Regions from separate parts of the Pseudarthrobacter sp. PH31-O2 genome, predicted to be linked through region 2. Evidence: riboswitches for the same ligand, from Rfam matches in the RefSeq annotation. Region 2 holds a riboswitch; each other region holds the start of a gene.
What was found. Region 2 has a riboswitch for thiamine pyrophosphate ahead of QMG72_RS13550 (ECF transporter S component). Riboswitches for the same ligand answer to the same signal wherever they lie in the genome.

Region 1 (7,865 bases), on a different contig from region 2:
TCTTGAACCGCGAGTCAACTTTGCCGGACTCGTCCAGCCAGCCGGAGGCAATCATCTCTTCCCTGGGCAGGTGGCGCTGGAGTTCCGTCATGATCCCGCCCGGGTGCACCGCGAAGGCACGGACCCCTGAGTCCCGGCCCAAGCTGTCCAGCTGCACGGCGAACAACGAGTTCGCCGTTTTGGCCTGCCCATAGGCCCGCCACTTGTCATAGCCCGACTCGAAGTTGACGTCATCGAAACGGATCGGCGAGAGCTTGTGCCCGGTGGAGGACAGCGACACCACCCGGGCCCCGGGCGCGGCAGCCAGCGCGGGCCAGAGCAGGTTGGTGAGGGCAAAATGGCCCAGGTGGTTCGTGGCGAACTGCGACTCCCAGCCGGGCCCCACCCGGCGTTCGGGGCTGGCCATAATGGCGGCATTGTTGATCAGGATGTCCAGGCTGCGGACTCCCCCGTCGGCACCGGCGGCCTGGCCAGCGGCCAGGAACATCGCTGCGAAGTCTTTGACGCTCGACTGCTCGGCCAGGTCAAGGGCGGCGACGCTCACCTGCCCCGCATCGGTCCCGGACGGGATGGCGGCCTTGGCGAGGACTTCCCGTGCGTGCTCCGGACGCCGTGCCGGAACTGTCACCGCGGCGCCCGCCGAGGCCAGCGCCCGGACGGTTTCCAGGCCCAAGCCGGAGTATCCGCCGGTGACGATGGCGGTCTTACCGTGCAGGTCGATCCCGGCAATTACCTCCGCTGCCGTGGAGTCCCTGCCGAAACCGGAACCGATCTTATGCTGTGGTGTTGCGTTAATGTTCGCGCCCATTTCACTGGCCTTTCCGCTATTGGGTCACTTGAGTTTCAGGCAGTCAGTAGACAGGTTTGCCCGGTTCAACATCCCGGACCCACGCCAGGATTCCGCCGTCGAGGTGGCTGACGCGCTCATAGCCTGCGGCACGGGCGGCGGCAAGTACGGCTGCCGACCGGGTACCGGACTTGCAGTGGAAGACGATGTCCCTGTCCGGCGGCAGCTCCTGCCACGCCTCGCCGGCTAGGATCCGGCCCAGCGGGATCAGCACCGCTCCGTCGATCCTGACGATCTCGTATTCGCCGCTCTCGCGCACGTCGACCAGCTGGAAATCCTTGAGCCCGGCCTTGCGGGAAGCGAGCATCGTTGCCAGTTGCGCGGCCGTCACGGTGTGTTCGGTGCCGGCGTCCGCAGCCGGCGGAATACCGCAAAAAGCTTCATAGTCGGTCAGCGCGGTAATCCGCTCTGCCTCCGGATCGCGGGAGACTTTGATTTCGCGCCAGCTGCCGCCCAGGGCGTCGAAGAGCGCCACCCGGCCCAGCAGGGAGCGCCCGACGCCCGTAATCAGCTTGACGGCCTCCGTCACCATAAGCGCGCCGACGGCGGCGCACAGCATCCCAAATACGCCGCCCTCTCCGCAGGACGGCACTGATCCTGCAGGCGGCGCTTCAGGGTACAGGTCCCGGTAGGTGGGGCCATGCTGTTCCCAGAAGACGCTGACCTGCCCGTCGAAGCGGAAAATCGAACCCCAGACGTAGGGCTTGCCGAGGATCGCTGCAGCATCGTTGACGAGGTAGCGGGTTTCGAAGTTGTCGGCGCCGTCGAGGATCAGGTCGTAGCCGGCGAAAAGTTCCAGCGCGTTGGACGCATCGAGCCGGAGCTGGTGCAGCCGTACCTCCACCAATGGGTTCAGGGCGGCAATGGCGTCGCGGGCGGACTCGGTCTTGGGCCGTCCTACATCCGCTGCGCCGTGGATCACCTGACGCTGGAGGTTGCTCAGATCGACCGTGTCGTCGTCGACGATACCCAGCGTGCCCACGCCCGCCGCGGCCAGGTAGAGCAACGCGGGGGAACCGAGCCCGCCGGCGCCGATCACAAGGACCCTGGCATTCTTCAGGCGGCGCTGACCGGTCACCCCGATTTCCGGAATGATCAGGTGCCGGGAGTAACGCTCCACCTCCTCGGGGCTCAGGCCTTCGGCCGCTTCCACCAGCGGCCCCGGCACTCCGGACGCTGTTGCCGGTGTGGCGGGGGCTGCATTGGAGGTCAACTGGGAGGCCATACTTCAATCTATGCCCGAAGATGCCGCCAGGTCATATTACTGGCACGTAAAGTAGTCGTAACAGCAAGCGAAAGTAGGCCTACAGTGGTTCACCAGGCACCCGTTGAGCAGGGGCAGGCCGGAAAGTCCCCCAACGTCCCGGCCCGCAGCGGATCGCGATCGGCGCGGCTTCCCCGTGACGAACGCCGGGCGCAGCTGCTCGCGGCGGCCCAGGAAGTCTTTGTCGCCAACGGGTACCACGGCGCCGCGATGGACGAGATTGCGGAGACTGCCCATGTCAGTAAGCCCGTGTTGTACCAGCACTTCCCGTCCAAACGTGAGTTGTATCTGGCCCTCCTGGACAGCCAGCTGAGCATCCTGATCGGGCTGCTGCTGGGTGCCCTGAATTCCACGACGGATAACGACGAGCGCGTCCAGGCTGTGATGCGGGCCTACTTCCGCTTCATCGCCAGCGATGACCAGGCCCACCGTCTTGTCTTCGAATCCGACCTGGTCAATGACGTCGACGTCAGCGCCCGGCTGGAGGCTTTTAACAAGACTTTTGCCGACGCCGTTGGGCAGGTCATCGCCGAGGACACCAAGCTGCCGGAGCTGGAGGCCCAACTGCTGGGCCGGGGACTGGCCGGGCTGGCGCAGGTGAGCGCCCGCTACTGGCTGGAAACTGACGGTAACCTCGACCTCGATGTGGCAAGCGATCTGATCTACCGTTTAGCTTGGCGCGGAATCTCCCGCTTCCCCAAGGAAACCTAGGCTACAAATAGACATAACACCCTAAGAACTTTGATTGGCTGGGAGGCCTTGCTGTGGAAGTAAAGATCGGCATTCAGAACATCGGCCGCGAAATTGTCCTGGAATCGGCGCAGGAAGCCGACGCCGTAGCCAAGGTGGTCGGCGAAGCAATCGCGAAGGGCACGGAGCTGCGCCTGACTGACGAAAAAGGCCGCCTGATCATCATTCCCGCGAACGTCCTGGGCTATGTCGAGATCGGCGCCGAGGAAGTGCGCCGCGTAGGTTTCGGCGCGGTCTAGGCACCAGCTGTGACGCCGGGCAGCGCCGTGCTGCCCGGCCCCAGACCCAACCCGCAAGGAGTCCGAACATGCTGTCCCTGATTGTGGTGGTCCTGGTGACCGTCGCTGCTGGTTTTGTCGTGTGGGCCAATGACAAGCGGCACGCCAAGTACGGCATCTCGGTGCCCGCCGGGGCATCTCTCACGGTGGGGATGCTGAGCTGGATTCTTTTTAGCGCCGCGGGGCTGGGCTATCAGTCGGGACTGAGCTGGATTCCGTGGATACTGCCCATCCTGCTGGGCGCAGCCGCCGCCACGGCGTCCGTGCTGTACCTGGGTCGAAACCGCACCAGCCGCGATACTGCCAGGCTGACCGCAATCCTGCGCTACTAGCGAGGTCCCGGCACGTCGGCTGGGCCGGGTTCCGCCCCGGGACCCGCCCGACGCACCTAGAGGAACTCGGCACGGCCTTCCATGGCCGATGATGCCAGCGCGTGCTCCCGCCGCGGGATCCTGCCGCTGCGTTTGGCCAGCCGTCCGGCGATCACCGCGTGTCTAAACGCCTCGCCCATCAGAGCCGGATTTTGTGCCCGGGTCACCGCCGTGGCCAGCAGCACGGCGTCGCAGCCAAGCTCCATGGCCAGGGTTGCATCGGAGGCGGTCCCTATCCCGGCGTCAAGGACCACGGGCACGGAGGCACGGGCGACGATCAGTTCGATGTTATGCGGGTTCAAGATGCCCAGGCCGGTGCCAATCGGCGCGCCGAGGGGCATCACGGCAGCGGCGCCGAGGTTTTCCAGCCGCAGCGCCAGCACCGGGTCGTCGTTGGTATAGGCAAAGACCTTGAACCCGCGGCCCACAAGCTGCTCGGTGGCCTCGACGAGCTCCACCGCATCCGGCAGCAGGGTGTGCTCGTCCGCAATGACTTCCAGCTTTACCCAGTCCGTTTCGAGGGCTTCCCGTGCCAGCTCGGCAGTGAGGACGGCATCCCTGGCGGTGAAGCAGCCCGCGGTGTTCGGCAGCACCCGGATGTTGTGGTCCAACAGCAGCTGGAACAACGACCCCGATTCTGCCGGCGAATAGCGCCGCATCGCCACGGTGGTCAGTTCGGTGCCGGACGCCAGCAGCGCGGCACCCAGACCGTCAAGGCTAGGCGCCCCGCCGGTTCCCATAATCAGCCGGGACCCCAGCTGTACACCGTCGACCGTGAACGGGTCCGCGGCGGCCGGTGAAATTCCCGGCGCCCCGGCGAGTGTGGTGTCCTCCCTGCCGCTCATCCTCCCTGCACCGCCGTGACCAGTTCGAGGTCGTCACCGTCGACGAGCGCTGTGGTGTACCACTGGCTGCGCGGGACCACGTCCGCGTTGCGGGCGACGGCGACCCCGAGTTTCCCGCCGTCGACTGAGTGGCCGTTGGGCGCCAGCGGCCGGCCGGTAACCTGGCTGACCAGCTGGCTGACCGAGGCGCCGTCCGGGAGAAAGTGCCCGGTTCCGTTCAGGGTGATGTTCATACCGCTTCCTTGTTTTCTTCAGGGTGGGTGTTCGGATGGGTGATGATCTTCGGGGACGGCCTCCGGGCGCCGGCTGCGGCCGGTCTGCTGGTTTGACTGCCGGTGGCGAACCTGTCCGGGCGGAAGTGCTTCCAACGGGAATCCACGGTTCCGTCCAGCAACTCACAGCAGATCCTCGCGGCGGCGGGTGTGAGCAGGATGCCGTGCCGGAAAAAGCCGGTCGCTATCATCAAACCGGCAATTTCCCCCGGACGCCCCCGCGCCGCCACCCGGCCCAGCAGCGGCGCGTTGTCCGGGGTCCCCGGCCGGGCCCGGGCAGTGGCCTCCAGCAATTCCAGTTCGGCGACGGCGGGGACCAGCTGCTGGGCATCACGCAGCAGCTGGTAAACACCGCCGGCGGACACCGCCCGGCCCGGGACACCAGCTTGGGTGGCAGCATCCGGGTTGTCGTCGCCGAGCGCGTCTTCGCGCTGGGTGGCGCCGATCACCACAGTGCCGTCCTGCCGGGGCACGATGTAGACCGGCACCCCGCGCACCAGCCCGCGCACCGTGGCGGTGAGCAGCGGCCGTAGTTTCGCCGGGACGCGGAGCCGGAGGATGTCCCCGTGGACCGGCCGCAGGGGAAACTCAAGCCCCGCGGGCAGCCCCTCAAGTGTGGCGGCGCCAAGGCCGTTGGCCACAATGGTGTCCTTGGCCCGGATGGAACCGCCGCCGATGAGGCTGGCGCCAGCCACCCGACCCTGCTCCCAGAACAGCCCGCCGGCACGCCTGGCGATGGTGGTGGAGCGGCTGTCGGTGCGCAGCAGTTCCCTGATCCGGGCCAGCAGCAGGCGCGGGTCCACCTGGTGGTCGGCGGGAATATCGAAGGCGCAGGAGATGCCCGGACTCAGCAGCGGCTCTCGCCTTCGTGCCGCACGGACGGTCAGCGGCTCGACGCTGAGGCCGGCAGCCTGCTGGGCGGTGCGCAGGTCCGCGAGCGCCCGGCGGTCGGCGGCGTCGACACCCACGGCGAGGGTCGGCGTGGTGAGGTAGCCCGTCCGGGAGCCCCCCGTTCCGCCCCCGGCGCCGTCCAGTCCGGCCGCGAATGCCGGCCAGAGGCGGGAGGATTCCAGCATAAGCTCCAGGAGGGCCTCTTCCTGGTAGTGCAGTTCGCTCACCGGGGCAAGCATGCCGGCGGCAGCCCAACTGGCTCCTGTTCCGGGGGCGTCGTCGATCAACGCGACAGATCGGCCCGAGCGCCGCACCGCCCAGGCGATCCCGTGGCCAACAACGCCGCCGCCAATCACGGCCACGTCGTAACATTCGGGGTTTTTGAGGTCATCCGCGGCGGCCGCAGCCGAGGTTGCGTCGCTTTCACGGGCCGTGCCGGGGACGAAGGTGCCGTCCATAGAGGATTCCTTCCCTACGCCGGTACTAACCGGATCAGGTCAAGCGGTCGGCTGCTACGCCCTCTCAGCCTGCCGTTGCCGGTCGCCAGTGGCGTGGACGGCGGCGGGCTCCCGCGGTATTGGCCCAGTGTAGAGGAACTAGGCTGGAAACATGAGCCAGGATGCCGCCCACACCACCGCCCGCCTTTATCTCTGCACCGACGCGCGCCGGGACCGCGGCGACTTTGCAGACTTCGTGGACTCGGCCTTTGCTGGCGGCGTCGACATCATCCAGCTGCGCGACAAATCCCTGGAAGCCGCCGAGGAGCTGGAACTGCTGGCGGTCCTGCAGCAGGCGGCCCGCCGTCATGGCCGGCTTTGGGCAGTCAACGACCGGGCAGACCTCGCTTCCCTGGCCGGGGCGCCGGTGTTCCATATCGGGCAAAAGGACATCCCGTTCGGGGCGGCGCGGGACATCCTCGGCCAGGACACCGCTATCGGGCTGTCCACCCACACTCCGGCCCAGGTGGACGCCGCGATAGCCGCAACTTCCGGCCGGAACGGTCTGACCTACTTCTGTGTTGGCCCGGTATGGGCCACCCCCACAAAGCCGGGCCGCGCCGCCGTCGGACTTGACCTCGTCCGCTACGCGGCGGACGCGATCGGCGGGTCAGAGGCCCAGCAGCGGAGAACTGCCGGGAGCGAGGCTGCGGGGAACCTCTGGGGCGCGCGGCCGTGGTTCGCGATCGGCGGCATCGACCTGGGCAATGTGGAGCAAGTGGTGGCCGCGGGCGCCGGCAGGATCGTCGTGGTCCGCGCGATCACCGAGGCCACCGATCCCGAGGGCGCAGCCCGGGCCCTGCTTGCCGCCCTCGACGCCGCGGAACGCTAAGGCCCGCCTGCTCAGCCGGCAAGGCCGAGCTGCGTCATCCGGCGTGCGTGGTTCGCTGCCAGTTCCCGCAGCAGGGCTCGGACAAGCTCCCTCGGCCCGTCCTCATCCGCGCCGATCAGCCGGTCGGCGAAGGCGTGCTCGAAGCTCATCCGCTGCGCCTGGTTGAGGACCTCCCCCAGCAGTCGCCGGGCCCACAGTGCCAGCCGCGACGCCAGCTTCGGGTCATCTGCGAGGGCGGCCCGGAGCCGTTCCCGCAGCACCGCTGCCGCTTCGTCGCCGGCCTGGACCTGCTCCACCACGGCACGGGTGCCTGCGTCGAGATAACGGGACATGGCGCGGTAGGCGTCGGCGGAAACGGTGTCGATCACGTACGCCTTGATGAGGGACTCGTGCCAGTCCGCCGGGCGGGTGCGTTTATGGAAGTGGTCCACCGACGGCTGGAACGGCAGCATGGCTTCCTCGGTGTCCAGGCCCATGGCTTCGAGCCTGGAGCTGACGAGTTCGTAGTGCTGGAACTCGATCACGGCGATACGTCCCAGCGCTGCCCGGTCGTGCAGGGTGGGCGCGTACCGTGCGTCGGAGGAGAGCCGCTCGAAAGCGGAGAGTTCGGTGTAGGCCATCACGCCGAACAAATCCCTCAGAAAGCTGTTGTAGCGGGCGGGATCAGCCGGGAATCTGCTCATGGTCCAAGACTAATAGTGCAAATGAAGCTACTCTGATTTCCGTGTCCCAGCATCGCTTGACCCCGAATGTCCACCAGCAGGAGAGCCTCCTTGCCGAGGCACTCAACGCGTTGCGCACAACCCTGGAGCTGCCCGGACCGTTCCCCGAGGACGCGCTGCGGGAAGCGAAGGAAGCCGTCGCCGGACACGAACTGCCGGAGCTGGATTTCACCCACATCGACTTTGTGACCATCGATCCTGCGTCTTCCACCGATCTGGACCAGGCCCTCTTCATCGACCGTTCCGGCGCGGGATACAAGGTCTTCTATGCGATCGCCGATGTCCCCTCCTTTGTT
Region 2 (7,865 bases):
GCGTGGTGGTTCCTACGCCGTCGATCCGGACCCCGAGCATCTCCAGGTAGAAGCAAAGGTCCTGCACCATGTAGTTGGGGCTGGCGTTGCGGATGACTGTGGTCCCGCCGCGGTGGGCGGCTGCCATGATGGCGTTTTCGGTAACGGTGTCGCCGCGTTCGCTGAGCACAAAGGACCGGTCCGCCGCGTCCGCGGGCGGCGCCTGCACGGCGTAGTAGCCGGACTTGGCGTCCACGCTGAGGCCGAACTGGCGCAGCGCCTGCATGTGCGGCTGCACCGTGCGGGTGCCAAGGTCGCAGCCGCCGGCATAGGGCAGCCGGTATTCGGCGGATTCGTCCAGGAGCGGGCCCAGCAACATAATGACGCTGCGGGTCCGGCGGGCTGCCTCGATGTCCATCGCGTCAAGGTCCAGGGCCGCGGGGCGCCGGATCTGAAGATCACTGGCGTTGAGCCAAACGCATTCGACACCGATACTCGTCAGCACCTCGACGATCCTGTTCACTTCTTCGATGCGTGCGAGCCGGCGCAGGGTGGTGGTGCCGCGGTTGATCAGGCTGGCGCACAGCAGGGCGACACCTGCGTTTTTGCTGCTGTTGACGTCCACCGAACCGGACAGGGTCCGGCCGCCTTCCACCCGCAGATGCGTCATGGCGGGCCGCCCCACCTTAACGATGCTCCGGTCAAAAATAACCTCAAGACGCTGGATCATTTTCAGGCTCAGATTCTGCTTGCCTTGTTCCATTCGGGCGATGGCGCTCTGGCTGGTTCCCAGCTCGGCGGCCAGCTGGCCCTGGGTCCAGCCTTTTTGCCCGCGGGCATCGCGGAGTAACGCACCAACGTGTTCAGCAGTCTGTTGAGTCATCCCGCAAAAATATCATGGGTGACGTATTCCTCCGGTCATTTCAGATAAGACGCCGGAAAAATCGCTGCGATACCCGTTCCGTGCGATAATTATCGCTATTGCCGGGCAAGGAAGACCATGTTCCAGGTGCCTGCCGCCAACGACGCCGCGACGGCGGAACCGGCGATCAGGAGTCCGCCGAGAACCACCCAGACGTCCAGGGCGCTGAAGGTGGATTTCCGTGCCCAGGTCCGCGGCGCATCGCCGAAGCCGCGGGCCTCCATAGTGACAGCGAGGCGGGAGGCGCGCCGGACGGCCTGCACCAGCAGCCCGAAGCTCTGCCCCAAGGTGGCGCGGAGCCGCTGCAGGGGGTTCCCGTGGGAACCCACACCGCGGGCACGGCGGGCCATCCCAATGGTGTGCCACTCTTCGGCCATCAATCCCACAAGACGCATCGCGGCAAGCGTTCCGAGGACAAAGCGGTGCGGGAGTTTCGCGTTCTGCGCGAGGGCGTCCGCCAGGTCCGTGGGATCCGTACAACTCATCAGCAGCACCGCCGGCAGCGCGATGGCCAGCCCGCGGACCATAAAGCCGACCCCTAGCTCCAGGGAACCGTCGCTGATGGACCAAATCCTGGCATCAAGCAGAATACGGCCGCTGTCCGGCGCCAGGATGGTGGTACTCCAGCCGCCTAGCGCCGCGGCCGTGATCAAGGGCCAGCCACGGAGCCAGAGTAACCCGGGTCGCAGCCCGGCCAGCGGAAGAAGTGCCAGAACCAGGGCCAATGCCACCGAGGCCGACACCCAGTCGATCGACAGCGCCAGGGCAAGGGTAATGAACACAACGGCGGCGAACTTCGAGAGCGGGTTGGCCCGGGTCAGCAGGGCATGATTGCCGCGCAGCGTCAGTTCCTGTCTCATGGTGTGCTCAACGTCCCGGCCCGCGGCGCACGGGGGCCAGCTCATCGGGCTCCGCTTGATCGGGGGCCTGGAGGCTGAGTTCGGTCCCTCCGAGGACGTGGCTGAATTCGGCGTCGTGCGTCACCGAGACGACGGCGGTGCCGGCGTCGAGGAGTTCGGAAAGGAACGAGGCCAGTTCGGCCCAGGTGTTGGCATCCTGGCCGAAGGTTGGTTCGTCGAGGATGAGGACGTTCGGATGGGCTGCCAGGACGGTGGCCACCGACAGGCGACGTTTCTCGCCCCCGGAGAGTGTGTACGGGTTCGCGTCCACGAGCTCCGCCAGCCGGAGCCGCTCGAGCAGTTCGTCGACGCGTTCCTCGCCGCGGCCCAGGTGCCGGGGGCCGAACATCAGCTCATCAAGTACCCGCCCCGTGACGAACTGGTGCTCAGGTTCCTGGAACACTGTGCCGATCCTTGAGATCAGCTGCCGGGCCTTCCACTTGTACGGATCGCTCCCGGCACCGGAGCTGAGTTCCGGGGTGGCCGAGACCGTGCCGGAGACCGGCGCGAGCAGGCCCGCGAGCGTCAGGGCGAAGGTGGACTTTCCCGATCCGTTGGGGCCGGTAATGGTCAAGGCCTCCCCGGCGCGGACCCGGGCAACAATGCCGGACTGGACGGGCGCCGGCGGAATGGGTCGAAAACCGCCCCGGAGGCCCGCCCGGCGCGGCCGTTCGCGGGACACGGCCAGGTCCTCAGCGGCAAGCAGCAGTCCCGCTGTCGGGGTGCGGGCAATCTGGCCACCGGGCGCCCCGGCGGCGGCCCTGCCGACGGCCGAGGCGGCGGCCGATGCCGGGCCGGCGGGCCGCGGCCGGTGACGCGTCCGGGTCTGCGGCACGTAACCGGGCACCCAAACACCCGCCGCGGTGAGCATGTCCCGCGCCTGGTCCAGGACCTGGTCCGGCGGTCCGTCGATCAGCACCGCGGTGTCCGTCGCCGAGCCCGGCTGCAGCACCACAATCCGGTTCACGAGGTCTTTCCAGACGGCAACCCTGTGCTCCACGACCACCAGGGTAGCGCCGGTCTTGTCCAGGCAACGGCCGACGGCATCACGAAGCTCCAGCACTCCGGCCGGGTCCAGGTTGGCGGTGGGCTCGTCGAGGAGAATCAGTCCGGGGCGCATCGCCAGGATGCCGGCGAGGGCCAGGCGCTGCTTCTGGCCGCCGGACAGCGCCGACGTCGGGTGGTCCAGCGGCAGGCGGCCGAGTCCGACGTCGTCGAGCGCTTCCGCTGCCCGGGTCCAGATGTCGGCCGGGGGCACTGAAAGGTTTTCCGCCCCGAAGGCGACGTCGTCGCCCAGGCGCGAGAGCACCACCTGCGTCTCCGGGTCCTGCTGCATCAGCCCGGCCCGGCCGCGCCGCTCCCGGGGTGATGCCCCGTCGATCAGCAAGCTGCCGGTCTCCTCGGCATCCCCGTCGTCCGCCGGCCCGCGGCCAGCGGCTCGCCCGGCGTCCCCGCCGGGCGAGTCGCCGAGTACACCGGCCAGGGCGTGGAGGAGCGTGGATTTGCCGGCACCGGATGGTCCCAGCAGCAGCACACGTTCCCCTGCCTGAATGTCCAGGTCAAGGCCGCGGACTGCGGGCCGGGTCCGGCCCGCGTGCCACCAGCCCCAGCCACGCGCGGTGATCGCAGCCGGGCGGACCCGGTCGGAGGATGTCATCAGCCGTGTGCGCGGGTCAGGAAAAGACCGGCTCCGCGGCCGCCTTGCGGGAGGCGAAAGAGCCCAGCACCCCAGTCCTGGCCAGGGCCCGGGTGGCGAGCCAGGACAGGCCGCCGGCGATCACGGCGCCGGAGATCACAGTGAAAACGATGTAGGCCAGCTTGTCACCGGAGGCATAAGCGATGTTCCAGCCCCAGGGCAGGAACGAGTCATTCAAGCCGCAGAACAGGCCCGCCCCGGCGCCGGCCAGCAGTGCCACCGGCAGGTTGAATTTCCCGTGAAAGGACGGCACATTGAACTTCTTGTAGAGCACCGCGGCAAAAACCAGCTCGGCGCCGAGGCCCTGCAGGATGCCTGAGATCAGCACTGTGGTGCCGTACTGCGAGCCCATGATCAGCTCGCCGGTGGCGGCCACCGATTCGCAGAACAGTGCAGCACCCGGCTTGCGGATGATCAGCATGCCCAGCACGGCCGGGAGCATCCAGCCTCCGGCGTAGAGCCCGGTGAGCGGCGGATAGAACGCATTAACGGGGGCAGAAACCAGGTTGGCACCCTGGGACCAGGCCCAGAAGATCACGCCGCCGGCAACCGCAATGAGCGCCGCCACCACAATGTCCACCACACGCCAGTTGTGGCTGTACCGGACGGGCGCGCCGGCTGATCCGGGTTGTACGGATCCGGGCTTGGCAGATGTATCAGTCATATCGTCCTCCTGAGGAACAGGAGGGGAGAGTGGCCCGGGCCTGCAGCTTCCGCTGCCGCTCCGGCCACTCTGAGAACTCGACTCCCTTGCGCCGGTACTAACCGGATCAGGTTCGAGGGTCTGCGGCTGTCCGCACTCTCAGCGCCCACCTGTGGTCTCCCCGGATTTCCCCGGTGATGCCCGACGGCGGCGCTCCCCTGTCGTATCTAAAAATCGCCCTTGTGGGCGTGACCCACTTTACACCCGTGGAGGTTTGTTTTTCCGGAGTCGGCCGTCACAATCCGCCGGCGCCCGGGACGGCCGGCCTAGTAGAGGCAGCAAGCACGGGAACGCCGGATGCCGCGCCCTGCCGGCCACCAACGGCGGCGAACTAGAACGGGAACCCTAACAAGTGACCAACTCACCAGCGCGGTCCCCCCCGGCTACGACCCGGACTCCGGGGACGAGCAGCCGGGCGGCGGGTTGAGGAGGGATGGTCGCCACCGTCACAGTGTCGGGGTTGCCGCAAAAGCCGACCATAAACTGGTGGACAAAGCCCGCGCGGAAATACTCGGCCGCCCCGGGACGTCAGGCTGAGCTGCCGCCGTTGTTAGCGCCTCGAGCCGTCCGGCCGGCAAGGCGGATCAGCGCAACCCCCACGCCCACGAACCAGGCCCACATCAACACTCCGTATCCGCCGTAGAACTCCGGAACAGTATGCCGTAGCGCCTCCGCAACGACGCCGAGGCCGCCGATCGCGATCCCCAGCCAGGCCAGGGTCTGCGGCAGCACGCCCTTCAGCATGACGAAGGAGATCAGCAGGATGCCAAGCGCGGAGAGGACTCCGACGACGGCCGCCGTGTTGTTCTCGGCGACGATCGCCTCGGCGGCGGTCGAGTAGCGGAGCCGGGACGCGTCGTCGTCCGCGGCCGCGTAACGGTCGCTGAGATATACCAGCACCATGGATCCCCGGCTGGTGACAGGGACGGCCATGATCAAGGCCCACGGCACGGCCCCGACCACGGCGGCCAGCAGGGCACGGCTCTTGTCGAGCGGGGCGAGCGCCACGAACAACGCCACGAATACCACCACCGGCAGGATGTTCGGCACGATCCACAGCAGTTGTTCGGCAATGTAGATCCCCTTGTTCCGCGCGATGAATGCCAGCGTCTCGGCGCCGCCGTGGACCGGAGGCGGGGCGAGGAAGTCCAGGACCAGCGCGAGAATCAGCAGCGCCACGAAAAGAATCGAGGAGATGCCGGCCCAGAGATAGAGCGTCCGCCATGTCTGGCCGTCAGCCGACGGGAGGTCCGGCCGGGTGTGGGCAAGCGAATGGGTTTGGGGCTGTTCCATACTTGAAGTTACGTCTGCCCCGCCCCACCGGACAGGGGCGTTGGTCCCAAGCTGGCCCGGGTCCGCCCGCAGGTCCCCAACTGGACCGTCGGGCGAGGAACGCTAGGCTAGGGGAAGCCCTGTTTCCCTCCCGCAAGGAGTTGCGAAGAATGAATATTTTCATCAAACTGCTCGGCGCCGGCGTCAGCCTGCTTGCCGGCTACGTCGGCACCAAGCTCGTGGACACCGTCTGGGAGAAGTCCACCGGCAATAAGCCACCCAAGGGCCACGAGGACGATGTCCCCACCACCCTGCGCTCGGCCCTGACTTTTGCGCTGATCTCCGCGTCCGTCAGCGCCATCATCCAAGTACTCGCAAATCGCGGCACCCAGCGGGCGGTTGCACGCTTCGCCAAAACCCAGGACCTGGTCTAGGGCGCATCCTCTAGCTTCACCGCCCGCCGGTGTCCCCGGCGTCGTCGTCAGTGAATCCCCGGGTGCCGGCTGCCTGCTGCACCACGGCCTCCAGGTCGTCGGTGCTGAGCAGCTCCGGGTGGAGGTGCTTGGTCCGGTACCCGGCGCGGCCGACCATATGCGCGGAAACCGGAACCGTGAGCAGCTGGAAGATCCATGCCACCACCAGCACCGGCCAGACCCACCAGGTGCGCATTTGAAGGCCCAGCGCGAACAGCAACAGGAACAGTCCCAGCACCTGGGGCTTGGTGGCTGCGTGCATCCGGGTCATCAGGTCGGGAAAGCGGAGCAATCCCACCGCCGCAGCGAGGGACATCAGGGCACCGACCACCATAAAGACAGCCGAGACGGCGTCGATCACGGTGTCGGCGGAAAATGTCTCAGGAGGCACTGCTTTTCTCCCTCCGGTCGGCAACGAAGCGGGCTACCGTGACGGAGCCGACGAACCCGATAAGGGATACCGCCACCAGCAGCATAAGGTTGTTCAGGTGCCGGTTCACTGCCATGTCGATGCACATGGCCGCCCCCACGATGGCCAGGAGCACGTCCGCGGCAAGCACCCGGTCCAGCAGCGACGGACCCCGCGCGATCCGGATGATCGCCCCGCCGGCGGCCAACGAGAGCACCACCGCGGTCACGGTCAGGACTAGCGCCATCACGGCCCCACCTCCTGGTTGAGTGCGGACACTTCGGCTTTGGTCCCCATGATCCGGATCAGCCCGGCCTCCGTGTCGCGGACGTCCTTGCGCAGTTGCGCGGCGCCTGCTGCGTTGCGGACGTTGATCCCGTGCACATAGAGCGTGGATGTGGAGCGATCCACTTCCACCACCATGGAACCGGGGATCAGCGCGGTGACGTGACCGGTCGCCGTGACCAGCAGGTCAGAGTGGCTCCGGAGCGGGACGGCCACAACGGCACTGACCACCTTGGGTCCCTTGGCCGCTGCCAGGTACAGGACCTGGCAGCTCGCTGCCACCACTTTGGCCAGGAACACGAGTACAAACGGCACTGCACGGAGCAGGTTGAAGCGCCCGCCCAGTTCCACCGGCGGCAGGTAGAACAGCCGGGCGACAACGACCGAAATCAGGGCTCCGAAGAGCAGGTTACCGGGGCTGAAGTCCCGCCAGAGGGCGCCCCAAACCACTACGAGCCATACGAGCAGCGGCAGTTCCTGCCGCAGCGAGATCCGTTTCCGGCTCATTTGGAGGCCTCCTGCGGCTGTGGCCCGGGCCTCGGCGGAACCGGCGCATCTTCGCCCAGGACCGCCTGGATGTAAGAGGTCCGGTCCAGCATGTCGAAGGCAGACTGGTCCGCGACCTTGAACAGCGGGCCGGCGAAGATGGTCAGCCCGACGCCGAAAAGCACCAGGCCTAGCGTGGAACCCACCATGGTCCGCGGCAGCAGCGTGACGTTGGTCTTGCCCGCCCGGTCCCCCGTTGCCGAATCTTCCGGGGCAGCCAGCAGCACCGGATCCGGGTGTTCCGCGTCCTCCGGTTTGCGCCAGAACGCACGGTTCCAGACCCTGGCGATGGCAAGCAGCGTCAGCAGGCTGGTCAGCACTCCGCCGGCCATCAGTGCGAAAGCCAGCGGTGTTCCCAGCTGAACCCCGGCCTGAAGCAGACCCAGCTTGCCCAGGAAGCCGGAGAACGGCGGGATCCCGGCCAGGTTCATTGCCGGGACAAAAAACAGCACCGCCAGCAGGGGCGACAACTTGGCCAACCCGGCCAGGCGGTCCACCGAGGAACTTCCGCCACGGCGCTCAATCAAGCCCGTCACCAGGAACAGGCTGGTCTGGATGGTGATGTGGTGGACGACGTAAAATACGGCGGCGCCCAGCCCTGCCACCGAGGACATCGCCAGCCCGAACACCATGTAGCCGATGTGGCTGACCAGGGTGAAGGACAACAGCCGCTTAATGTCA
Region 3 (7,865 bases), on a different contig from region 2:
GTACGGCATCCGCACCGGCATCCGGATTGACCGGGAAGCCGCCCAGCGGGACCACGACCAGGCCGCCTGGGACGCATCCCACCCCGAGGGCCAAAGCAACTAGACTTATTTCCGAACCCCACCCCTACACATTGGAGCAGCTGTGAGCATTGAGCGCACCCTCGTCCTGATCAAGCCCGACGGCGTTAGCCGCAACCTGACAGGCAGCATCATCGCCAGGATTGAAGCCAAGGGCTACACCCTGGCCGAGCTGAAGAAGGTTGATGCGAGCCGCGAACTGCTGGAGCAGCACTACGAGGAGCACATGGGCAAGCCGTTCTACGAGCCGCTCGTCGAGTTTATGCTCAGCGGTCCGGTAGTAGCCGCGATTTTCGAGGGACACCGCGTGATCGAGGGTTTCCGCTCGCTCGCCGGCACCACCGACCCCACGACGGCGGCGCCGGGCACCATCCGCGGCGACTTCGGCCGCGACTGGGGCCTGAAGGTCCAGCAGAACCTCGTTCACGGCTCGGACTCGGCGGAGTCCGCGGAGCGCGAAATCAAGATCTGGTTCTAAGGTCCTGACCGCCCAGCCGCGAGGTGACAGCTAAGGCCAATGTTCGATTCGAACATTGGCCTTAGCTGTCACCTCGCGGCGGTTAACCGGTGTACTTCGGCTCAGTAGCCGGAGGTTCCGATGAAGACCTGGATAAACGCGAAGAAAATGGTGGCAACCACGGCGACGTAAAGCAGCGCGGTGAGGACCCAGCCGGAGTCGCCCAGGATCCTGGTTGGGCCCGCCGGCAGCCTGATCACGCCGTGCGTTACGTTGCGGACTGTGACCCAGACGAAGAGCGGAATCATGGCGGCCCAGACGATCATGCAGAACGGGCAGAGGATATGGATGGAGTACAGCGCCTGCGACCAAAGCCAGACCACAAAACCGAAGCCAAGGGTTACGCCGGCCTGCAAGCCCAGCCAGTACCAGCGGGCAAACGCGGCTCCGGAGAGGATTCCCATGGCTGTGGTGATGATGACCGCAAAGGCCACGATCCCCATAAGCATGTTGGGGAAGCCGAACACCGAACCCTGCCAGGTCTGCATAACCTGCCCGCAGGAGATCCATGGGTTCACATCGCAGACTGTTACATGGTTCGGATCCTTGAGTACCTCGAGCTTTTCCAGTACCAGGGCCCCGGAGGCCAGCCAGCCAACGACGCCGGTGATCAGCAGGAGCCACGCGAACGGGCGGTCGCGGGTCATCGGCGGCAGCTGACGTGCGTCGGCTGAGGTGCCGCGGCGTTGCTGCCGCACGGCTGCCTCGTCGGTGGCGCTGGAGATGCTGGGCATGGAATGGATGTCCTTCGCTTGGATGCAACTGGTCCGATTGTATCGCCGGACCCTGGAGGGAGTCCGGACGCTGTTGCCTTCATGGGGGATTCGGTCCACGGTGCAGGCCGGATGCCCCGCTTACGCCTGCTCGGACGTGTCCTGTGAGACAATGATCGTGGCTGGAACCCGATCCACATCCGGGTCCCGGTCCGGCGATTTTGTTCCCAAGACCGCCAATGATGAGCAGGGAGCCACGGATCCTCTGATCCAGGCTGTCCCGCAATGCCATTGGACGGCACCTGGTTGTGGTGTGTAGATCAACGGGTTTCAGAGCAATTCCGCCGGCTCTCCAGGGCTGCCGCACCCCACTGCCGGTGCGAACCTGAGGGTATTCAATTGACTTCTGTCAATGCCCGCGGGTGTTGACAAATATTTGCCTCAACGGGTGCCGGATGTGGCGGCATGTCAGGGGCAGGAGTGTCGCCATATATGGATAATGACCAGGTTGTAACAGGCAACGAAGACGTGCTGGCCGCAAGTGCCGGGGCAGCTGATGAATCAGCGGCCGCGTCACCGCCGAAACGGCCCGTCCGGACCCGCCGCAAGACCCTTCCCAAAAGCGGTACAGGCGCCGCGGAGACCGTCGCGGACACCGCGGTCCCCGCGGAGGTGCCGGACGCTCCGGCCGCCGAAACCAAGGCCCCCGCCCGCCGCTCCCGCGCCCGCAAGGTAGCCGAGCCGGCCGAATCCGTTCCTGCTGCGGACCCGGCACAGACCCCGGACGTTCCCTCTGATGTCCCTGCCGGAATGACAGCCGCAGCCGAGGCCGCCGACGCCCCGGCCGAAAAGCCCGTCCGTCGCCGCGCCAGCCGCGCCAAGGCCAAGGCCCCGGCCGCAGGGACCGCAGCTGACGGGGCCGCCAGTGCGGAACCGGAAGCCGCCGCCACGGAAACCGCAGGCGTTACCGCCGCCGCCAGCCCGGTCGCGGATGAAACTGCCGCCGAGGCCCCGGCAGCAGCCCCAGCCGCCCCGGCAGCTGAAAGCCCGGCAGCTGAAAGCCCGGCTGCTGAAGCCCCGGCGGAAGCCTCGGCTGCCGCTTCGCTGTTCATGGAGCCGGGAGCGGTCACCTCGATGATCTTCCAGGCACCCGACCTGGCCGCCGCGGCCCGCCCTGTCCCGGCCCCGGCTGCCGCCGCAGCGGAAGCTGACGACGACGACGACGAAGAAGGCGAGAGCGAGGACGCCGGAAGCCGCCGCCGTCGCCGCAGCCGCGGTCGCCGCGGCCGCAGCAGCCGTGGAGCTGAGAGCGAACCGGGATCCGAAGACGAATCCGACGACGCGGATGACGCTGAAGAAGGCACTGGCGAGCAGCTCGAAGACGGCGTGACCTCCCGCCGCCGTCGCCGCCGCCGTCGCGGCGAGCAGGATCTGGAACTGACCGGCGGGGAGGACGACGACCCGCCCAACACGGTGACGCGCGTCCGCGCGCCGCGCACAGCCAGCGAGGCTCCGGTGAACAACCGTGTCACCTCGCTCAAGGGCTCCACCCGCCTGGAGGCGAAAAAGCAGCGCCGCCGCGAATCCCGCGATACCGGACGCCGCCGCACCGTCATCACCGAGGCCGAGTTCCTGGCCCGGCGCGAATCGGTGGACCGCCAAATGATCGTCCGCCAGCGCGATGACAGAATCCAGATCGGCGTCCTCGAGGACGGCGTGCTGGCCGAGCACTTTGTCTCGAAGACCCAGCAGGATTCCCTGATCGGCAACGTCTACCTGGGCAAGGTCCAGAACGTACTGCCGTCGATGGAAGCCGCCTTCGTCGACATCGGACGCGGCCGCAACGCCGTGCTGTACGCCGGCGAGGTCAATTGGGAGTCCGTCAACCTCGAGGGCAAGCAGCGCCGGATCGAGAACGCGCTGAAGTCCGGCGACTCCGTGCTGGTCCAGGTCACCAAGGATCCCGTCGGGCACAAGGGCGCCCGCCTCACAAGCCAGATCTCGCTGCCCGGCCGCTACCTCGTCTACGTACCCGGCGGTTCCATGACCGGAATCTCGCGCAAGCTGCCCGACGTCGAACGCAACCGCCTCAAGCGGATCCTCAAGGACCGCCTGCCCGAGGATGCGGGCGTTATTGTGCGCACCGCCGCGGAGGGTGCGTCCGAGGAAGAACTCACGCACGACATCAACCGGCTCCGTGCCCAGTGGGAAGGGATCGAGGGCCAGTCGAGCTCAACCAAGATCCTTGCCCCCGAACTGCTCTACGGCGAACCCGATCTGACCATCAAGGTAGTCCGTGATGTCTTCAACGAGGACTTCTCCAAGCTGATCGTCTCCGGTGAGGAAGCGTGGGACACCATCGAGGCCTACGTCACCTACGTAGCCCCCGACCTTGTCGGCCGGCTGGAGAAATGGACCAAGGACTCGGACATCTTCGGTGCCTGGCGCATCGACGAGCAGATCCACAAAGCACTGGACCGCAAGGTTTTCCTGCCCTCCGGCGGCTCGCTCGTAATCGACCGCACCGAAGCCATGACAGTGGTGGACGTCAACACCGGCAAGTTCACCGGCAGCGGCGGCAACCTTGAGGAAACCGTCACCAAAAACAACCTCGAAGCGGCCGAAGAAGTTGTCCGGCAGCTCCGGCTCCGCGACATCGGCGGCATTATCGTGATCGACTTCATCGACATGGTGCTTGAATCGAACCGGGACCTGGTACTGCGCCGCATGGTGGAGTGCCTGGGCCGGGACCGGACCAAACACCAGGTCGCGGAGGTGACTTCGCTGGGCCTCGTGCAGATGACGCGGAAGCGGATGGGTACCGGGCTGCTGGAAGTTTTCGGCGAACAGTGCGAGGCCTGCGCCGGCCGCGGCATTGTGACCCACGACGAGCCGGTGGAGCACCGCCGCGCCAACGTCGTTGCCGCCGAGCATCACATTCCCCGTGCGGAGCAGCCTGCCCCCCCGCGGACCGAACGCAAGAGCCGCCGCCGCGGACGGGGCGGCCAGGGCACGGACGAACAGTCGGTGCCGGCCGCAGCGCACCCCGAGCCCACCGACGCCGAACGCCATGCCAAGGCCGAGGCGACCCGCCACGCGCTGGCGAATATCGCTGCGGCGGCGCATGCTGCCCATCTGCATGACGATGAAGCGGCCACGGGAGTCGACGCCGGGGTCCGCCAGGCCGCTGTTGAGGCAGCCGTCGAGCTGGCCGCAACGGAGGAGGCTGCCGGACGTCCCGGCGCCGTGCTGACCTTCGGCGGCGAACAAGTCGCACTGCCGTTTGTGGAGCATGCCGACGAGTCGGGTGCGCCCGCGCTGACCATGGACCTGCTGACCGAGGCTTTCGCCCAGCTGGGTGACAGCGGGGAAGTCTCCGCGGCGGATCCCGCTGCACCGGCTGCGAAGGCGGCCGCAGCCCGGACTGCACCGGCGGCTCCGGCGCGTGCCGGCGGAACCGGCCCGGGCCGCGCCCAGGCGCCAGGCTCCCAGACGGAGGCGGCCCCCGAGGCCGGCGCCTCCCGTGCCCGCCGCGGACGGCGCAACCGCAGCGCCAGCCGCGCGCAGGGAGCAGCCAACGAAACCTCGGTAGAGCAGCGCCGGGCGGCGCCGCAGGCTGCCGTTTCGGTACACGAGGCAAAGGCCCCGGCAGCAGCAACAACGCCGACGGCCAAACCGGCCACAAACGAACCGATTATCCTCGGCGTCGGCGTTCCGGCCTCGGAACTCTAACCCCAAGAAAGTTCGGGAAGGCCGCGGGTGCGGTCCGGGCCGCGTAGCAATACGCCAGGTTCGGGCCGTGCCCGCGACTTCGTTAAAGGATGCGGCTAGGCTTGGTCCCTGACACGGGGTGCCGCGCATCGAGCCGGCTGAGATCCAGACCCGTTGAACCTGTCCGGTTAGCACCGGCGAAGGGATGTCTCCCATGACCGCCGCCTCCCCGTTTCTTCCCGCTGTCCCAGCAGCCCCGGCATCCCGGATCCCGCGGGTGCTCACGATCGCAGGCTCGGACCCCTCCGGCGGTGCCGGGATCCAGGCGGACCTGAAGAGCATTGCCGCGCATGGCGGCTACGGCATGGCCGCCATCACCGCCCTGACCGCACAGAACACACGCGGCGTCAGCGCCATCCACGTCCCGCCGGCAGATTTCCTGACCGCCCAGCTTGACGCGGTCAGCGCCGACATCCGGATCGACGCCGTCAAGATCGGGATGCTGGGGGACGCCGCCGTGATCGACGCCGTCCGGACCTGGCTGGCGAAGGTCAGGCCCGCCATTGTGGTGCTGGACCCCGTGATGGTGGCCACAAGCGGTGACCGGCTGCTGCAGGCGCCCGCCGAATCGGCGCTGCAAGAACTGCTGCCCTACGCGGACCTGATCACGCCGAACCTCGCCGAACTCGCGATTCTGCTCAACGAACCCGTCGCCGGCAACTGGGCTGCGGCGCTGGAACAGGGCAAGCGGCTTGCCGCCGGCACCGGCACGACCGTCCTGGTGAAGGGCGGCCACCTCGACGGCACCGGCGCTGCGGGCGGAGCCGGCGAGCACGGCGACGGCTGCCCGGACGCGCTCGTCAACACCTGCGGGGTCCTGGCCCGGCACGTCATAGTAGTACCGGGGGAGCGGGTCCGCACCAGCAACAGCCACGGAACGGGATGCTCACTGTCCGCGGCGATGGCGACCGTGCAGGCCCGGGTCGGGGACTGGGAGGCCGCCTTGCGGGAAGTTAAGCCGTGGCTGGAAGGGGCGCTGCGCACCTCGGCGGACCTCGACGTCGGCAGCGGCAACGGCCCGGTCCATCACTTCCACCATGTCCAGCATCAGACCGCCCATCACGGTACGGGTGCCGGCGGCGGCGAACTGCACCGGGTCCCTGCCGCGGGTGAATTCGCCCGTGGACTGCGGGAAACCGCTGCTGCCGACCTCGAGGCCATCTACGGCCTGGACTTCATCACGGCCCTGGCGGACGGGTCCTTGCCGGAGCAGGACTTCGCGTACTACCTCGGACAGGACGCCCTGTACCTGAACGGCTATTCGCGGGTCCTCTCCCGGGCCGCCGCGATCGCACCCACGGAAGACGAACAGCTCTTCTGGACCCGCTCCGCACAGAATTGCCTCAGCGTCGAAGCCGAACTGCACCGGACCTGGCTGCGCGGACGCACGGCGGAGCGGACGCTCGGACCGGTCACCAAGTCCTACGTAGACCACCTTCTGGCCGCCTCGGTCACCGGGAGCTACGGAGTGCTGATCGCTGCGGTACTGCCGTGCTTCTGGCTCTATGCCGAGGTGGGACAGGCACTGCACAACCGGTTCCTCGCCGCGGGTGCGCCGCAATCGCACCCCTACGCCGCGTGGCTGCGCACCTACGCCGATCCGGAGTTCGCCGACGCCACCCGGCAGGCCATCGCCCACACCGACACCGCAGCCCGGGCGGCCTCACCCGGCGAACGGGACGCCATGACCGTGGCCTTCCGGCAGTCCGCCCGCTACGAAGTGGACTTCTTCGACGCGCCGCGCGTGCACGCCTGAGCCGCGGGACAGCAGGGAGCCTGTACGATAGGGAGGCGCGGTTCCGGAAGTCGTTGCGGCAACGTCCTGTCCATACAGGGTGTCACCTAGCACGTACCTCCCTTCGGAACCAGCCTCATTTGCGGCCGAAGGCAAAATTAGCGTAGTCTAGATCTTCGGTGCTTACGCCAACACTTGGGTTATGACCTTGAGGACGCTCCACTTGATTTCAGGTGCGAATGTCCACGGGATAGCTCATGGGTTCCCCCGGGGAACCCACCGGCGTAGAGGCACAGCGTGAGCCGGACCATCAACTTTGGACCCAGGTTCCGCACGCAAATCTAGTAATAAACGTCGAGAGAAGTGAGTTCCCCAGTGGTGTACGCGATTGTCCGCGCAGGCGGCCGGCAAGAGAAGGTTTCCGTTGGAGACTTCGTTACCCTGAACCGCGTCCCCGGTGGAGCCGGCAGCACCTTTGAGTTGCCCGCACTGCTCCTGGTAGACGGTGACAAGGTCATGTCTGCTGCTTCGGACCTGGCCAAGGTAAAGGTTACGGCTGAGATCCTTGAGGACCTTCGCGGTCCCAAGATCGTCATCCAGAAGTTCAAGAACAAGACCGGTTACAAAAAGCGCCAGGGTCACCGTCAGGAATTGACCAAGGTCAAGATCACCGGTATCAAGTAACTACTCGTTACTGTTCAGGTTTTCAGCAGATTCCCCAGAATTTTAAGGCAGGCATTTCCAAATGGCACATAAAAAAGGCGCGAGTTCCACTCGCAACGGTCGTGACTCGAACGCCCAGTACCTCGGCGTCAAGCGCTTCGGCGGTCAGGTAGTTTCCGCAGGCGAGATCATCGTCCGCCAGCGTGGAACCCACTTCCACCCGGGCGCCGGCGTCGGCCGCGGCGGCGACGACACCCTGTTCGCCCTGGCTCCCGGAGCCGTCGAGTTCGGCACCCGCCGCGGTCGTCGCGTTGTGAACATTGTGGCTGCAGCAGCTGCAGAGTAGTACCTACGTTTTAAATCGGTGGGGCGGGCCATTAGGTCCGCT

Region 1: it holds a riboswitch for thiamine pyrophosphate, as region 2 does, so the genes downstream of both, thiO (glycine oxidase ThiO) here and QMG72_RS13550 (ECF transporter S component) in region 2, are expected to answer to the same signal.
Region 3: it holds a riboswitch for thiamine pyrophosphate, as region 2 does, so the genes downstream of both, QMG72_RS01985 (bifunctional hydroxymethylpyrimidine kinase/phosphomethylpyrimidine kinase) here and QMG72_RS13550 (ECF transporter S component) in region 2, are expected to answer to the same signal.

What each region holds. Positions count from the first base shown of each region.
Region 1 is NZ_JASIST010000011.1:121,962-129,826, reverse strand. Features, by position in the region: gene QMG72_RS15730 (SDR family NAD(P)-dependent oxidoreductase) at 1-808, opposite strand, end outside; gene moeB (molybdopterin-synthase adenylyltransferase MoeB) at 852-2,072, opposite strand; gene QMG72_RS15720 (TetR/AcrR family transcriptional regulator) at 2,157-2,822, shown strand; gene QMG72_RS15715 (DUF3107 domain-containing protein) at 2,876-3,100, shown strand; gene QMG72_RS15710 (hypothetical protein) at 3,169-3,471, shown strand; gene QMG72_RS15705 (thiazole synthase) at 3,528-4,355, opposite strand; gene thiS (sulfur carrier protein ThiS) at 4,352-4,588, opposite strand; gene thiO (glycine oxidase ThiO) at 4,585-5,976, opposite strand; TPP riboswitch at 5,970-6,101, opposite strand; gene thiE (thiamine phosphate synthase) at 6,128-6,847, shown strand; gene QMG72_RS15685 (ferritin-like fold-containing protein) at 6,859-7,530, opposite strand; gene QMG72_RS15680 (RNB domain-containing ribonuclease) at 7,572-7,865, shown strand, end outside.
Region 2 is NZ_JASIST010000008.1:161,915-169,779, forward strand. Features, by position in the region: gene QMG72_RS13535 (UDP-N-acetylglucosamine 1-carboxyvinyltransferase) at 1-862, opposite strand, end outside; gene QMG72_RS13540 (energy-coupling factor transporter transmembrane component T family protein) at 958-1,761, opposite strand; gene QMG72_RS13545 (ABC transporter ATP-binding protein) at 1,769-3,457, opposite strand; gene QMG72_RS13550 (ECF transporter S component) at 3,474-4,160, opposite strand; TPP riboswitch at 4,226-4,369, opposite strand; gene QMG72_RS13555 (DUF4386 family protein) at 4,728-5,492, opposite strand; gene QMG72_RS13560 (DUF4235 domain-containing protein) at 5,642-5,905, shown strand; gene mnhG (monovalent cation/H(+) antiporter subunit G) at 5,922-6,335, opposite strand; gene QMG72_RS13570 (MrpF/PhaF family protein) at 6,325-6,600, opposite strand; gene QMG72_RS13575 (Na+/H+ antiporter subunit E) at 6,600-7,145, opposite strand; gene QMG72_RS13580 (Na+/H+ antiporter subunit D) at 7,142-7,865, opposite strand, start outside.
Region 3 is NZ_JASIST010000001.1:447,035-454,899, forward strand. Features, by position in the region: gene QMG72_RS01965 (DUF4233 domain-containing protein) at 1-103, shown strand, start outside; gene ndk (nucleoside-diphosphate kinase) at 143-556, shown strand; gene QMG72_RS01975 (vitamin K epoxide reductase family protein) at 658-1,329, opposite strand; gene QMG72_RS01980 (Rne/Rng family ribonuclease) at 1,801-5,040, shown strand; TPP riboswitch at 5,145-5,242, shown strand; gene QMG72_RS01985 (bifunctional hydroxymethylpyrimidine kinase/phosphomethylpyrimidine kinase) at 5,234-6,835, shown strand; gene rplU (50S ribosomal protein L21) at 7,190-7,498, shown strand; gene rpmA (50S ribosomal protein L27) at 7,560-7,823, shown strand.